Regions from separate parts of the Bacillus cihuensis genome, predicted to be linked through region 2. Evidence: riboswitches for the same ligand, from Rfam matches in the RefSeq annotation. Region 2 holds a riboswitch; the other holds the start of a gene.

Region 1 (5,896 bases), on a different contig from region 2:
TAAGTTATTTGGGAAATCAAATAATAATACAAACGAAACAGGAGGAAATGACATGTTAAAAATAGGGATTGTTTTAGGTAGCACACGTGAAGGACGCGTTAGTCCACAAGTAGGAGAATGGGTAAAAGGAATTGCTGATAAACGTGGCGATGCAGAATATGAAATCGTGGATATTGCTGATTTCCAATTGCCGTTTTTAGGAACAACTGATGGAACAGAACCAGGTATTGCAGCTTGGAATGAAAAACTTGCTAACCTAGATGGATTCGTATTCATTGTTCAAGAATACAATCACAGTATTACAGGAGCATTAAAAAATGCCCTTGATTTTGCTCGTGAAGCTTGGAACAACAAAGCTGCAGGAATTGTAAGTTATGGTTCAACTGGTGGAGCTCGTGCAGCCGAACATTTACGTGGAATCATGGGTGAATTAATGATTGCTGACGTTCGTGTACATCCGACATTATCGTTATTTACAGATTTTGAAAACGGCAGTGTTTTCAAACCAGCTGAACTACATCTTGATAATGTTAATGCTATGCTTGATCAAGTTATCGCATGGAGCGGTGCATTAAAAACTTTACGTAAATAAGAAGGGTTAACAACGAGGAGGGGATGACAAATCCCCTCCTTTTCTGCGTTTGCATAATTTAAGACTAGAGGAGTTGTAAGTTTCATTTTCAATTGATGACGCTTACAATTATGAGGAAAATAGCATATGATAGAAGTAAGGAGGAGGAGAGTTATGGGGAGAGAGTATAAGCATATTGAAACAATGGTAATCCATGAGGGGTACGAGCCGAAGCAGCATATGGGAAGTCTCGCAGCTCCTATTTTTCAAACATCAACGTTCGTTTTTGAAAGTGCTGAACAAGGTGAGAGACGATTTGCAGGTGAAGAAGAAGGGTATATTTATTCTCGGCTTGGCAATCCGACTGTAAAAATTCTGGAAGAACGCATCGCCATGTTAGAAGGTGGAGAAGCGGGACTTGCATTCAGTTCAGGGATGGCAGCTGTTTCAGCCGTATTACTTGCGCTAACGAAAGCGGGTGACCATATTATCTGCTCGCAAGGCTTGTATGGCTGTACATTCGGATTACTACATTTAATGAAAGAAAAATATCATATCACACACGACTTTTCAGAAATGCTGACAGAGGAACAAATAGAGACATTAATCAGACCAGAAACAACGTGCATATATGTTGAAACGCCGATAAATCCAACGATGAAAATGATTGATTTAGAGATGGTTGCAAGAGTCGCAAAAAAACACCATATTCAAGTCGTTGTAGATAACACCTTTTCGTCGCCTTATTTGCAGACGCCGCTAGCTTTAGGCTGTAATATCGTGCTTCATAGTGCAACGAAGTATATTTGCGGCCATGGAGATGTAGTGGCAGGTCTTGTCGTGGGGACACAAGAATTTATTAGTAAGCTAGCAATGACAACGCAAAAGGATATCGGTGGTATCATCTCCCCTTTTGATGCATGGCTTTTACTGCGGGGGTTGAAGACCCTGCCTGTCAGAATGGATCGACACTCATTTAATGCTGAAAAGCTCTTCAAAAAACTGAAGCAACATCCAAGTGTTGCAGCGGTCTATTATCCTGGGGATACGGAGCATCCTGACTACAATATTTCCAAAAAGCAAATGAAAGCCGGTGGCGGCCTTATTTCGTTTGAAATCAAAGGTGACAAGCAGGCAGCACAAAAAGTGTTAAACTCATTGCAATTAATTAAGATTGCAGTTAGCCTAGGTGATGCAGAAACACTTATTCAACATCCAGCCACAATGACTCATTCGGCTGTTCCTGTTGAGTCCCGTTTGAAAATGGGGATTACAGATCAACTAATTCGCCTTTCTGTAGGTTTAGAGAATTGGGAAGACTTATGGGAAGATTTGAATGAAGCGTTGAACAGGATAGGAGCTTAATAGAAGAAAGAGGATGTCCCTCCTCTTTCTTCGGGTTATGACTAAGAATAACTCCTATAAAAAATATATTAAACTAACGTATTCCTGTAGGGCCTCAAACAATGCCCTGCATAACACTCAGTAAGTTTCACTGTATCTCACGAATCGGGCTTTTACTGCCTGTTAAGAGTGTGATAAATTTTTTTCACTCTTTTCAACTGTGGCGGAGTTAAAAATTCTTCTCTTTCAGATAATACCCCTATGAAATCTTTCTTATTTTCGGCTGTCACAGCTAATAATGTACTTTCTGCATGCTGGGGGATCTGCTTGGGCAAACATGTTTGCAAATGCTGCAGGAGAAAAGGAAAGATTTTTTCACTACAGATTGGATCCGTTGCAGCAAGCTTTGATAAAGTCAAAATGCCCTTGTCTATCGTAATGACTGATCCATTTTTTATCGTTTGGAAAATAGTTTCAATATGATCCATGATCATATCAGTAGAAATTTCTGCAATGGTAGATAATGCAGTCATGCCACCCCATACTAACCGATTGTTCCTGCTTTTTAATAATTGGACAAAGTTTAGTGCATATGGACTGATTAACTCAGGTTTACACACGCCTATTTCATATGCGACCTTTATACAATCATTTTGGATCTTTTTATCTTTGTTGGACAGGTTTTCAATCACCTCTTTAATTCCATCTAGGTTATTATTTTCAACTAATTCATGGGCTAATTCTATATTTGGAACTTCGTCATTTCTGTTCATTGTGGATGCTAGTTTGTCAATAATACTCATATATTCCCCTCTCTCACTGTTTACTTACTATTTAAGATACCAAAAGGAGTCAGATACTACCATCTGTTCAAGCTATAAATTGCTAATACAGTGTAATATTCCACAAGTGTGGAATACATTATCCTAAACAAGGCGAAGATCTAATTATTACTGGAGCGGGTTTTTTTGTGACGGGGACAGTCATAACCGCTATTGGATCTGCAAAAGTGTTTATCACAAGTACTGATACTGGACTGGAACTCATAGCCAGTCTGTATGATTTGACCTCACTAAGAGAAGAAAACATAACTGAAACGGAAGAAAAGCGTTATTAATTTCCTAGAATGACAATATGATTGCAAAAAATAGGGAATCATAGATGGGATGGAAAATGCAAAAAATCACAAATTATGAGCAAAAATTTACACAAATCTATGTTTAGCTAGTATAATGTAATGAAAGTGTGTTATCGCACTTTTTAAATGAAGCGGAACTATTCCGCTAAATATGTTTGTCCTTCGGGGTCGGGTGTAAATCCCAACCGGCGGTGATGAAGAAATTCTAAGCCCGCGAGCCTGTAAAAAGGCAGGACTTGGTGAAATTCCAAGGCCGACAGTAAAGTCTGGATGGGAGAAGGACATATGGAACTCATTAAATGGCAATAGTGAACCCTTTATTTTGAAAAATTCAAAATGAAAGGCTTATTTGGCTATATGATAAATCCATAATCTCCCTTTAGCTCCTTAGGTCGTCCCTAGGGGGCTATTTGTACATTTTTTTGTCGAAACATCAAAATGAGAAAGAGGGTGAAAACATGTTTACTGGAATTATCGAAGATGTCGGAACGGTCCAATCTTTAAAAAGAGGGATCCAAAGTATGGCCATTACGATTGAATCTCCGAAAATTGTTGAAGATGTTCAATTAGGAGATAGCATTTCAGTCAATGGCGTTTGTCTGACTGTCACTGAGTTTACGAATCATCTGTTTACAGTGGATGTAATGCCAGAAACCGTGAAGGCATCAACAATCAAGCTGTTGAAACCGGGGGCAAAGGTCAATCTAGAGCGGGCGATGAGTGCGCAGGGGAGATTTGGCGGTCATTTTGTCTCAGGCCATATTGACGGCACAGGTACGATTATGAAAAAAGAACAGAAAGAAAATGCGGTTTACTACACGATAAAATTGGCAGAAGGATTAGCGCAATATTGTATTCCTAAGGGCTCTATAGCTATTGACGGGACGAGCCTAACTATATTTAGGATTGAGAAGAATGAGATCACAATTTCGCTAATACCGTTAACATATAAAGACACGATTCTAGGACAAAAAAACGTTGGAGAAGCCGTGAATATTGAAAATGATATGATTGGGAAATATATTGTTCAACAAATTAAAAATACTGGACAAACTACTGGATTAACAGCAAGTTTTCTTTTAGAAAATGGATTCTGATAAAGGCGGTGTTTAGGATGTTTCAAACAATTGAAGAAGCAATCGAGGATTTGAAGGCTGGGAAAATCATTATTGTTGTCGATGATGAAGACCGGGAGAACGAAGGTGATTTTGTCGTATTGGCAGAAAAGGCAACGCCTGACGCCATTAATTTTATGGCGAAATATGGTCGTGGTTTAATTTGCACGACGGTTACGAATGAACTCGCAAAGAAATTAGACCTGCACCCAATGGTTGAGAACAATACAGATTACCATGGAACTGCCTTTACAGTTAGTATTGATCACAAAAGTACGACTACAGGGATCAGCGCGTTTGAACGTTCAACAACGATGCTTGCCCTTTTGGATCATGATTCTACCGCTAATGACTTTAAACGCCCTGGACATGTTTTTCCAATTATCGCTAAAGACGGCGGGGTGCTCGAACGATCAGGACACACAGAAGCTTCCGTTGATCTTGCCCGTTTATGCGGTGCTGAGCCAGCTGGAGTTATATGTGAAATTATGAATGAAGATGGTTCAATGGCGCGTGTTCCAGAACTTCAAATCATTGCCGAAGAACATCAGCTTACATTTATTACGATTGCCGAATTAATTCGCTATCGCAACCAACTTGAATCAAAACATAAAGAAACACCAGAACATGCTTAATTAAATAACATTTTTAGGAGGAATTATAATGGGGAAAAATTTTGAAGCACAAGTAATCGGAACAGGGTTAAAAGTAGGGATTGTTGTCGGCAGGTTCAATGAATTCATCACAGGAAAATTACTTTCCGGTGCAGTGGATGGACTTAAACGCCATGGGGTTAGTGAGGATGATATTGACATCGCTTGGGTACCAGGGGCATTTGAAATTCCGTTGATTACAAAAAAATTAGTGCAAACCAAACAATATGACGCTGTAATTGGGCTAGGTACGGTCATTCGCGGTGCAACCTCACATTATGATTATGTATGTAATGAAGCAGCGAAAGGCATGGCGGCTGTCGGACTTGAATCTGGAACGCCTGTGATTTTCGGTCTACTTACTACAGAAAATATTGAGCAAGCGATTGAACGCGCTGGTACAAAAGCAGGAAACAAAGGTTATGAATCAGCTGTTTCAGCGATTGAAATGGCGAACTTATCTACTTTAATCGGAAAATAAGGAATACGTATAATTGATTGACGGATTGTTCTGTTACATATCGGCTAATTTGCTGATTTAAATATGTATTAGAATCTGAGGGAAAAAGGAGCCTATGGGCTCCTTTTTTCGTGCTTTGAACAAGAGTGACATATAAATTCCGATTCCAACGCAATTATGAGATTTGCAATTTACATGTCGGGATTATATTTTGTGGAAAAGAGATGCTGCTAGAAGCAGGATTACACTGAAAAAAAATAGTTTACCAATGCACCAAGGTTGGTGCAAAAAACCTCCTTATCGAGCATTGCGATCTGAAAATCAAATTTGTGAGCCAGATTGTCCTGATTGCGTGCCAGTATCGATAGTTTTCGCGCGGGAATGATCCCTTTTCGCGCGAGATTTGCGATTTGCGAGCCGGAGCTGATTGATGACTGGGCATTACGCACATTTTGATAGTTAGTCAAGCGTCGATCTAATTTATGTGATTAGCTTAGACTTTTGGGATATGTACAATATTTACAAAATATTCATCTCATTTAATAAGATGAAATGGTATATTAAGGGTATGGAAATATCATTAGTGGGGGGAATCCATATTAAACATTATCTATT
Region 2 (6,875 bases):
GTAAGACAGAATATTTTCCCGTCTGCAGTCTTCAACCGCTATCCAACGAAAAAAACGTTCAAGTTTCGTTTGATTTTCAACCCTTCTCGTTTGAGCGATCTGCTTTAACTTCTCAGTTATCAATAATGGCTCTTCTTGTTCAAATTCTTTTACATAATGTGTAATCCATCTCCACTGCACATCTGTCAGTGTAAACTTTTCTCTTAAGTCTATTTCTAGTTTCGGTTCAATATTCCAAATCCCTACTTCATGAAGTGATGCACAAGTTTGTTCAATTTGATAATTTGTTGGCAATTGCTGCTCTACTAAATGTAGTGGTAAACCTTCATCGCCGTCACAATACAATAAAATGGCTACACTTTGCAACCCGTCACGGCCTGCTCTGCCTATTTCCTGTAAATAAGCTTCCATTCCTTGTGGTAAATGAAAATGAATAACCACTCTTACATTATTTTTATTCACGCCCATCCCAAATGCAGAGGTCGCGCATATGATACGTAATTGCCCACGAAGAAACTGCTGCTGGATCAGCATTCTTTGTTCTTGTTCCATCCCCCCGTGGTAATAATCTATATTTTTAACTCCATTTTCCTGTAAAAAGGTCGCAACAGATTCGGCTGCTTTCTTACTCGAAAAATAAATGATCGCTGCGCCATCAAAACTGTTCACCAGTTGCATCAGCCTTTTTAGCTTTTCATCATATGAAGAAAATTCCTCGACCATATAGGCAATATTACTACGATCCACTGAAGTAATGACTTCTTTTGGTTGCTCAAGCTTTAGTTTGTCTTTAATATCTGTTTGAACCGTTTTTGTAGCGGTGGCCGTTAATGCCAACGTAAGCGGATTGTTCAATATACTCCTTACATTTCCTAAGTTCAAGTAATCCGTTCTGAAATCATACCCCCATTGCGAAATACAGTGCGCTTCATCAATGACGAATAATCCAATCTCAAGCTTTTGCAATCGCTCAATGATACGCGGAATTGCAAGCATTTCTGGTGATAAGTAAATGAAGCGATACGAGTCTAAATGCTCAATTGCTTCCCTTTTCTTTTCATAGGTTAAAAATGAATTCAATGTGATTACGCTTTTTTCACCTCGCATTTTTAGTTGTTCCGCTTGGTCCTGCATAAGGGATAGCAAAGGTGAAACGATTAAAACCGATTTTTTTAATACATAAGCTGGAAACTGGTAGCATAATGATTTCCCAGAACCAGTCGGTAGCATGGCTAATGTATCTTTCCCTCTTAGAAGCGACTCGATAACTTCTTTTTGGCCGGGTCGAAACGTGTTAAAGCCGAATTGCTTGAGTAAAATGTCTTCTAAGTTCATGAATCATCACCTACTTTCGCCAGGACAAGACGAATTTGAAAATAGCTAATTTCACTATTGTCCACGATTTCTTTAATAGCTCGTAATTGTTTCGTTCGGCTCGTTTTAGAAGCTACTCTTATTTCTTCAGCAATTTTTGGAGTCATAAAGCGTGAAATATTAAACTGAGGATCAGAGTAAGCTAATTCCACAATATGATCTTCAATTGTACTTCGCTTCAATTTTCTAATATAGGAAATCTCTTCTAATGATTTTCCTGCTTTTAAATACTTTAATGTCATCTGTGTCGAGTTCGTTAACTGAATATGAGAATTGCCTTGAATATCTTTACCCACACTATTTAAATAAGGATATTCCCCGGATGTGTCATCCATTTTTTGTAACATAAAATGAATTGTACCGAGAAATAAGTACCGTACATGCCACTCGTCATCATCTAATTCTTTGGCGATTTGCGAATAAGTACTTCCTATGCGATCAATACCTGTTAATCTTTTTACAAAAATATCTCTTTCCTTTTCTGGTCTTTTCTCTAAAAGCATCGATAATTCATCAAATAAATGTCGGCCAATTTCCGCTCGATTTTGTCGATTTAGGGCTAGATACCGCTTGACCCATGTTTGGGTTTGAAAATTCCGTTGAATCGGATAAAATCGATTTTGCTTGTGAATAATATGTGATATAGTTTGAATAAGAAGGCTTAATCTACTCCAATACGTTTGGGTACGATTTTGAAATCTAAATCCATTCAAAGTTTCTGGAAATGGGTACTTGTCCAGATGTTGTTTTAACAATTCCTGACCGATTGAGGTTATCATATAATAGCCATTCTGAGATAAAGTACTAATCAACCCTGATTGAAGCAAATAATCAACAGTTATTTCAAGCTGTCTTCTTGTCAAATCAGGTAGTGTACCTAACAGCTTGGTTAGTCCAAACAGATGAACATCTTGAATCGTTTGAGACGATTTTTTCCCCTTTAGCATATGCAAAATAGCGTAAACGGAGCGTTCTCCATTAATAATACGAATACAATCGAGTACGATCATGTCAAAGTAATTTTGCATGTATTATATTCACAACCTTGTTATAATCTTTGTTACCATTGTACCAAATCATTGAAGTTTATAGGTCATGAAACCCGATTGATTTATAAAAAATGAGCATTTTTTTGTAAATCAATCGGATTTATATCACAAATGCATATTTTAATTTGACAAGACCTAGTACAAATAGTGTTTTCATTACATTTATATTGAAAATTTCTACATTCAGTTTTACAATAAGGAAGTATGAATACATGAAACAATTTAGAAGTAGAAAAGTTCGGATTTACCGGGAGGAGTTTTGTAATGGCTAAATATACAATCGTTGACAAGGATACTTGCATCGCTTGTGGTGCTTGTGGAGCTGCGGCGCCTGACATTTATGATTATGATGATGAAGGCATTGCTTTCGTTATACTAGATGATAATGAGGGAACAGTTGAAGTTCCTGATGTTCTTTTAGATGATATGATGGACGCATTTGAAGGCTGTCCAACAGATTCCATCAAAATTGCAGATGAACCATTTGATGGGGACGCTACTAAATTTGAGTAATAATTAACTTGATATTCAAAGAGCTATCCTTAAAGGTCTGGCCTCTACTAATTCTAGGTATGAGGTCCGATCTTTTTTTACGGGATAGCTCTTTTTACTGCATCTATAAAAAAAGATGAAGGTATCTCAAAAGAGTCAGACCCTTTTGAGATACCTTCATCCTTTTTCAACTATTCACTTCAAACATTGTGTGATAATGCTTGTTTTTCAATCCACGTTTTCATTCTTATATAAAGCAGCGTAAATACGATGGTAATCAATCCACCCTTCAAAATGTTGAATGGAAGGATTGCAGTTGTAACAAATTGTCTTGTTTCCTGAGATGACATGGCATCCCAGTTCATAAATAACGTATACGCCGGAAGAATCACATAATAATTTAGCACACTCATAAACAATGACATGATAATAGTACCCATAACTAAAGCAATTGTCATACCGTGTTTTGAATTTAACATCTTAAAAATATAATATGTTGGCAGAACGAATAATACCCCAGCAACAAAGTTAGCAATATGTCCTACAGGAACGCCCGTCGGACTTCCAATCATAACAAAATCCAATACGTTTTTAAGCAATTCAACAATAATCCCTGCAACAGGACCGAAAATAAGCGCAGCTATTATCGCTGGAATATCGCTAAAATCAATCTTTAAAAATGGTGGTAAACCTGGGAATGGAAAATTCAATAACATTAACACATAAGAAATACTCCCTAACATCGCCAAAATTACCAGTTTCTTTACATTGTACACCTTCATAGATCTCTCTCCTTCTTTTTTGTGATCTACCCCACGAAAAAGAGGATTGGTTCCATCGAAATGATTTGCATCCATTAAAATACCCTTTAATTCAAAGAACTAAAGGGAGCTTTAAAGGTATCAGCAAATAAACGTTCAAGTCATGTGAATTTGAACATTTCTCAAGAGACCTCCATCTTCTCCCATCCAGACTATACTGTCGGCTTTGGAATCTCACCAAATCAACCCGAAGGTTCGCGGGCTTTGAAGATTTACTTCATCACCGCCGGTGGGGAATTACACCCCGCCCCGAAGATAGACCTATTCAATTTTTTTCGTATCCGAAAAAGTAATTAACCAGTACGACATAAGTAAAAGTTTATGTGATCAGATTAGCATCCTTTACCTATCTTAAGATTGATAACAAGCTGCTACTAATCTATTTCACATCCATTCTCACATATTCATACTATCTTAATTGGTATTAATTTATCATTGAACGTAAAAAAAAGCAAGGATTTAAATTTGCAATATGACTAAATAAGTGATAAATGATAAAAACCTTGTTCGTTTTACTTGAGAAACATCTAATTTACTTATTAAGTGATACTTCAATTAGTGAGGGGTTTGACTTTCCGTTAATGCGGGATATAATCTTTTTCTTGCTTTTTTATTTCTACCAAACCACATTATTTTTAGAAACACTAAAGATTTACATATTTTTTACATCTATCTCAAATTGACACTCGTATACCCATCCTGTAAAATTAACTGAAAATTAAGTGAATTATACAGGATGGGTGGTGTTTGGTTTTGTACCAGATTTTAGTGGCAGATGCAATTAAACCAGAAGGGCTCGGACCATTATTAGAAAGTCCAAAGGTCCATCTCATTGAAAAAACAGTAGTAGAAGCAAAACATCAACTTCATGAAATCGATGCAATTCTTGTTAGAAGCGCAACCACTGTGACTGAAGAATTAATTTCTTCTATGCCAAATCTGAAAATCATCGCTCGGGCTGGGGTCGGAATCGATAATATCGATGTCCCCGCTGCTACTAAACGCGGTATCGTCGTTGTCAACGCACCGGACGGGAACACAATCTCGACAGCTGAGCACACTTTTGCCATGATGGCTGCTTTAATGCGCCATATCCCTCAAGCTCGAGCTTCACTTAAGAATGGAGAATGGAAACGATCTTCATTTATAGGAACAGAGCTATACGGAAAAAATCTAGGAATTGTCGGAATGGGTAGAATCGGCAGTGAAATAGCTAAACGCGCCAAAGTTTTCGGCATGGATGTGCTCGTCTATGATCCATTCTTAACGTCTGATCGAGCGAAGAAAATGGGTGTGACATCGCTTGAGCTGGCAAAACTATTAACCTTGGCTGATATTATAACGGTACATACCCCTCTTACACCAGAAACCAGAAACCTAATTAATAAAAAAAATTTATTAACATGCAAAAAAGGGGTATATCTATTAAATTGCGCTAGAGGCGGCATTATAAATGAAGAAGATTTGTACGAATTAATTATTAAGGGGCATATTGCTGGAGCTGCCATTGATGTTTTTGCAGAAGAACCACCACTTGGACATCAGTTACTCGAACTTGATTCAGTTATTGCAACACCTCACCTTGGGGCATCAACGAAAGAAGCCCAATTAAATGTAGCGACCCAAGTTGCCCAAGAAGTTTTATCTTTCCTTAATGGTAATCCTGTCACGAGTTCTATCAATCTTCCTGCGATATCCAAAGAAGTTTTTGCTAAAGTCCAACCTTTTTATGAACTAATAAAACAGATGGGCTCTATTGTCAGTCAAAGTATGCCTGAGGGAATTCATGAAATTACGGTGAATTACGCAGGTGAAGTGTTGGATTTTGATACAAGTATATTAACAAAAAGTTTGTTATCTGGGTTCTTTAAGTCTAGATTAGATGTGCCCGTCAATGAAGTAAATGCTTTTTTGATTGCCAAAGAGCGCGGCCTGACAATCGGCGAAAAAACTTCACACGATACCTTTGGCTATAGTAACTTCATTACCGTTACAGCCAAAGGTGATAACAAACAACTTGGCATTAGTGGAACATATGTAGATCACTATGGCTCACGTATCGTTCGTTTAAATGATTTCACAATTGATTTCCATCCTGAAGGAAATCTGCTATACGTTCAGCATATGGACCGCCCTGGTGTAATTGGCCGTGTCGGTAAAATACTCGGTGACCACGGGGAGAACATTGCGACTATGCAAGTTGGCCGTAAACAAGCTGGTGGGGAAGCCATCATGTTACTCTCATTTGATAATCCATTAAGTGATGACATATTAAGAAAACTTAAACAACTTGATGATATTACGTTTTTATACAGAATCACATTACATGGAAGTTAGCTAACTATCAGTTAATGATCTAAAAGGCTGTTCTATTTGAAAAGATCAGAACCCACATTTACTATATTCCAATAAATCACAGACTAAGTTCGCCGCTCGTTATGGCTTCATCTGTATGATTCATATCTTATAGGCCTAAACTTCCTTTTGAAACCCACAAAGGCAAGTTTCACTGTCTCTCCACTAATCAGGATTTTACGGAAAGTAAGCCCCCACCTCTAAGCTTCGAGATGGGGGCTTACTTTCGACTTTCCGTTAATGCGGGATAAACGGTATATAGTGTGTGAGGTGACCCTTTTTGCCTGTTCATGACTCATTTGGTAATGCTTCTCTAAGTGAGGAAAAATTCACATATAGTGTTCGTAGTAATGCCTCACATTTTCGTTAAGTTTTCTAGTAAAAAAACCTTCGTCTACTTCACGCTTCCCAATCCCGCCAATAAACATCAAACTGATACATATCCCAAAAATCAAGACAATCAATAATCGTTTTCCATAATCCAGCATATCTATCCCCTCACACAAAATTTCATCAACTCTCTATTTGTATGAGATATGACCGATTTGTAGAACTTTAAATACACAATTTTTTTACTATACTGAATCCCCAATTACATTATTCTTTTTGGTGACAGCGGGTCCTTAATGGGCTATTTTTATAAGAAACGCTCCTACCATAATACTAAGTAAAGGCGTTTTGTATTAAGGACATGGGGATTGGGCTTCGCGACTTACTAAAATCAATCTACTTTGCAGAAATACGTACTTTATTAAGAAATGTACTCCAAAATCCAGCTCCGCAC

The links. A riboswitch is a leader RNA that binds a small molecule or an ion and turns the genes downstream of it on or off. The one in region 2 is predicted to bind FMN.
Region 1: linked by a shared signal. The riboswitch ahead of ribE (riboflavin synthase) and the one ahead of V179_RS0111550 (ECF transporter S component) in region 2 are both predicted to bind FMN.

Annotation. Positions count from the first base shown of each region.
Region 1 is NZ_AYSD01000010.1:247,390-253,285, forward strand. It holds gene V179_RS0101100 (NADPH-dependent FMN reductase) at 1-592, shown strand, start outside; gene megL (methionine gamma-lyase) at 746-1,936, shown strand; gene V179_RS0101110 (hypothetical protein) at 2,089-2,718, opposite strand; gene V179_RS30920 (hypothetical protein) at 2,886-3,032, shown strand; FMN riboswitch at 3,208-3,339, shown strand; gene ribE (riboflavin synthase) at 3,512-4,150, shown strand; partial or broken gene ribB (3,4-dihydroxy-2-butanone-4-phosphate synthase) at 4,168-4,785, shown strand; gene ribH (6,7-dimethyl-8-ribityllumazine synthase) at 4,832-5,302, shown strand; gene V179_RS0101130 (CPBP family intramembrane glutamic endopeptidase) at 5,850-5,896, shown strand, end outside.
Region 2 is NZ_KI632495.1:1,171,842-1,178,716, forward strand. It holds gene V179_RS0111535 (RecQ family ATP-dependent DNA helicase) at 1-1,335, opposite strand, end outside; gene V179_RS0111540 (helix-turn-helix domain-containing protein) at 1,332-2,402, opposite strand; gene V179_RS0111545 (ferredoxin) at 2,688-2,936, shown strand; gene V179_RS0111550 (ECF transporter S component) at 3,116-3,697, opposite strand; FMN riboswitch at 3,868-3,997, opposite strand; gene serA (phosphoglycerate dehydrogenase) at 4,490-6,073, shown strand; gene V179_RS31045 (hypothetical protein) at 6,421-6,579, opposite strand.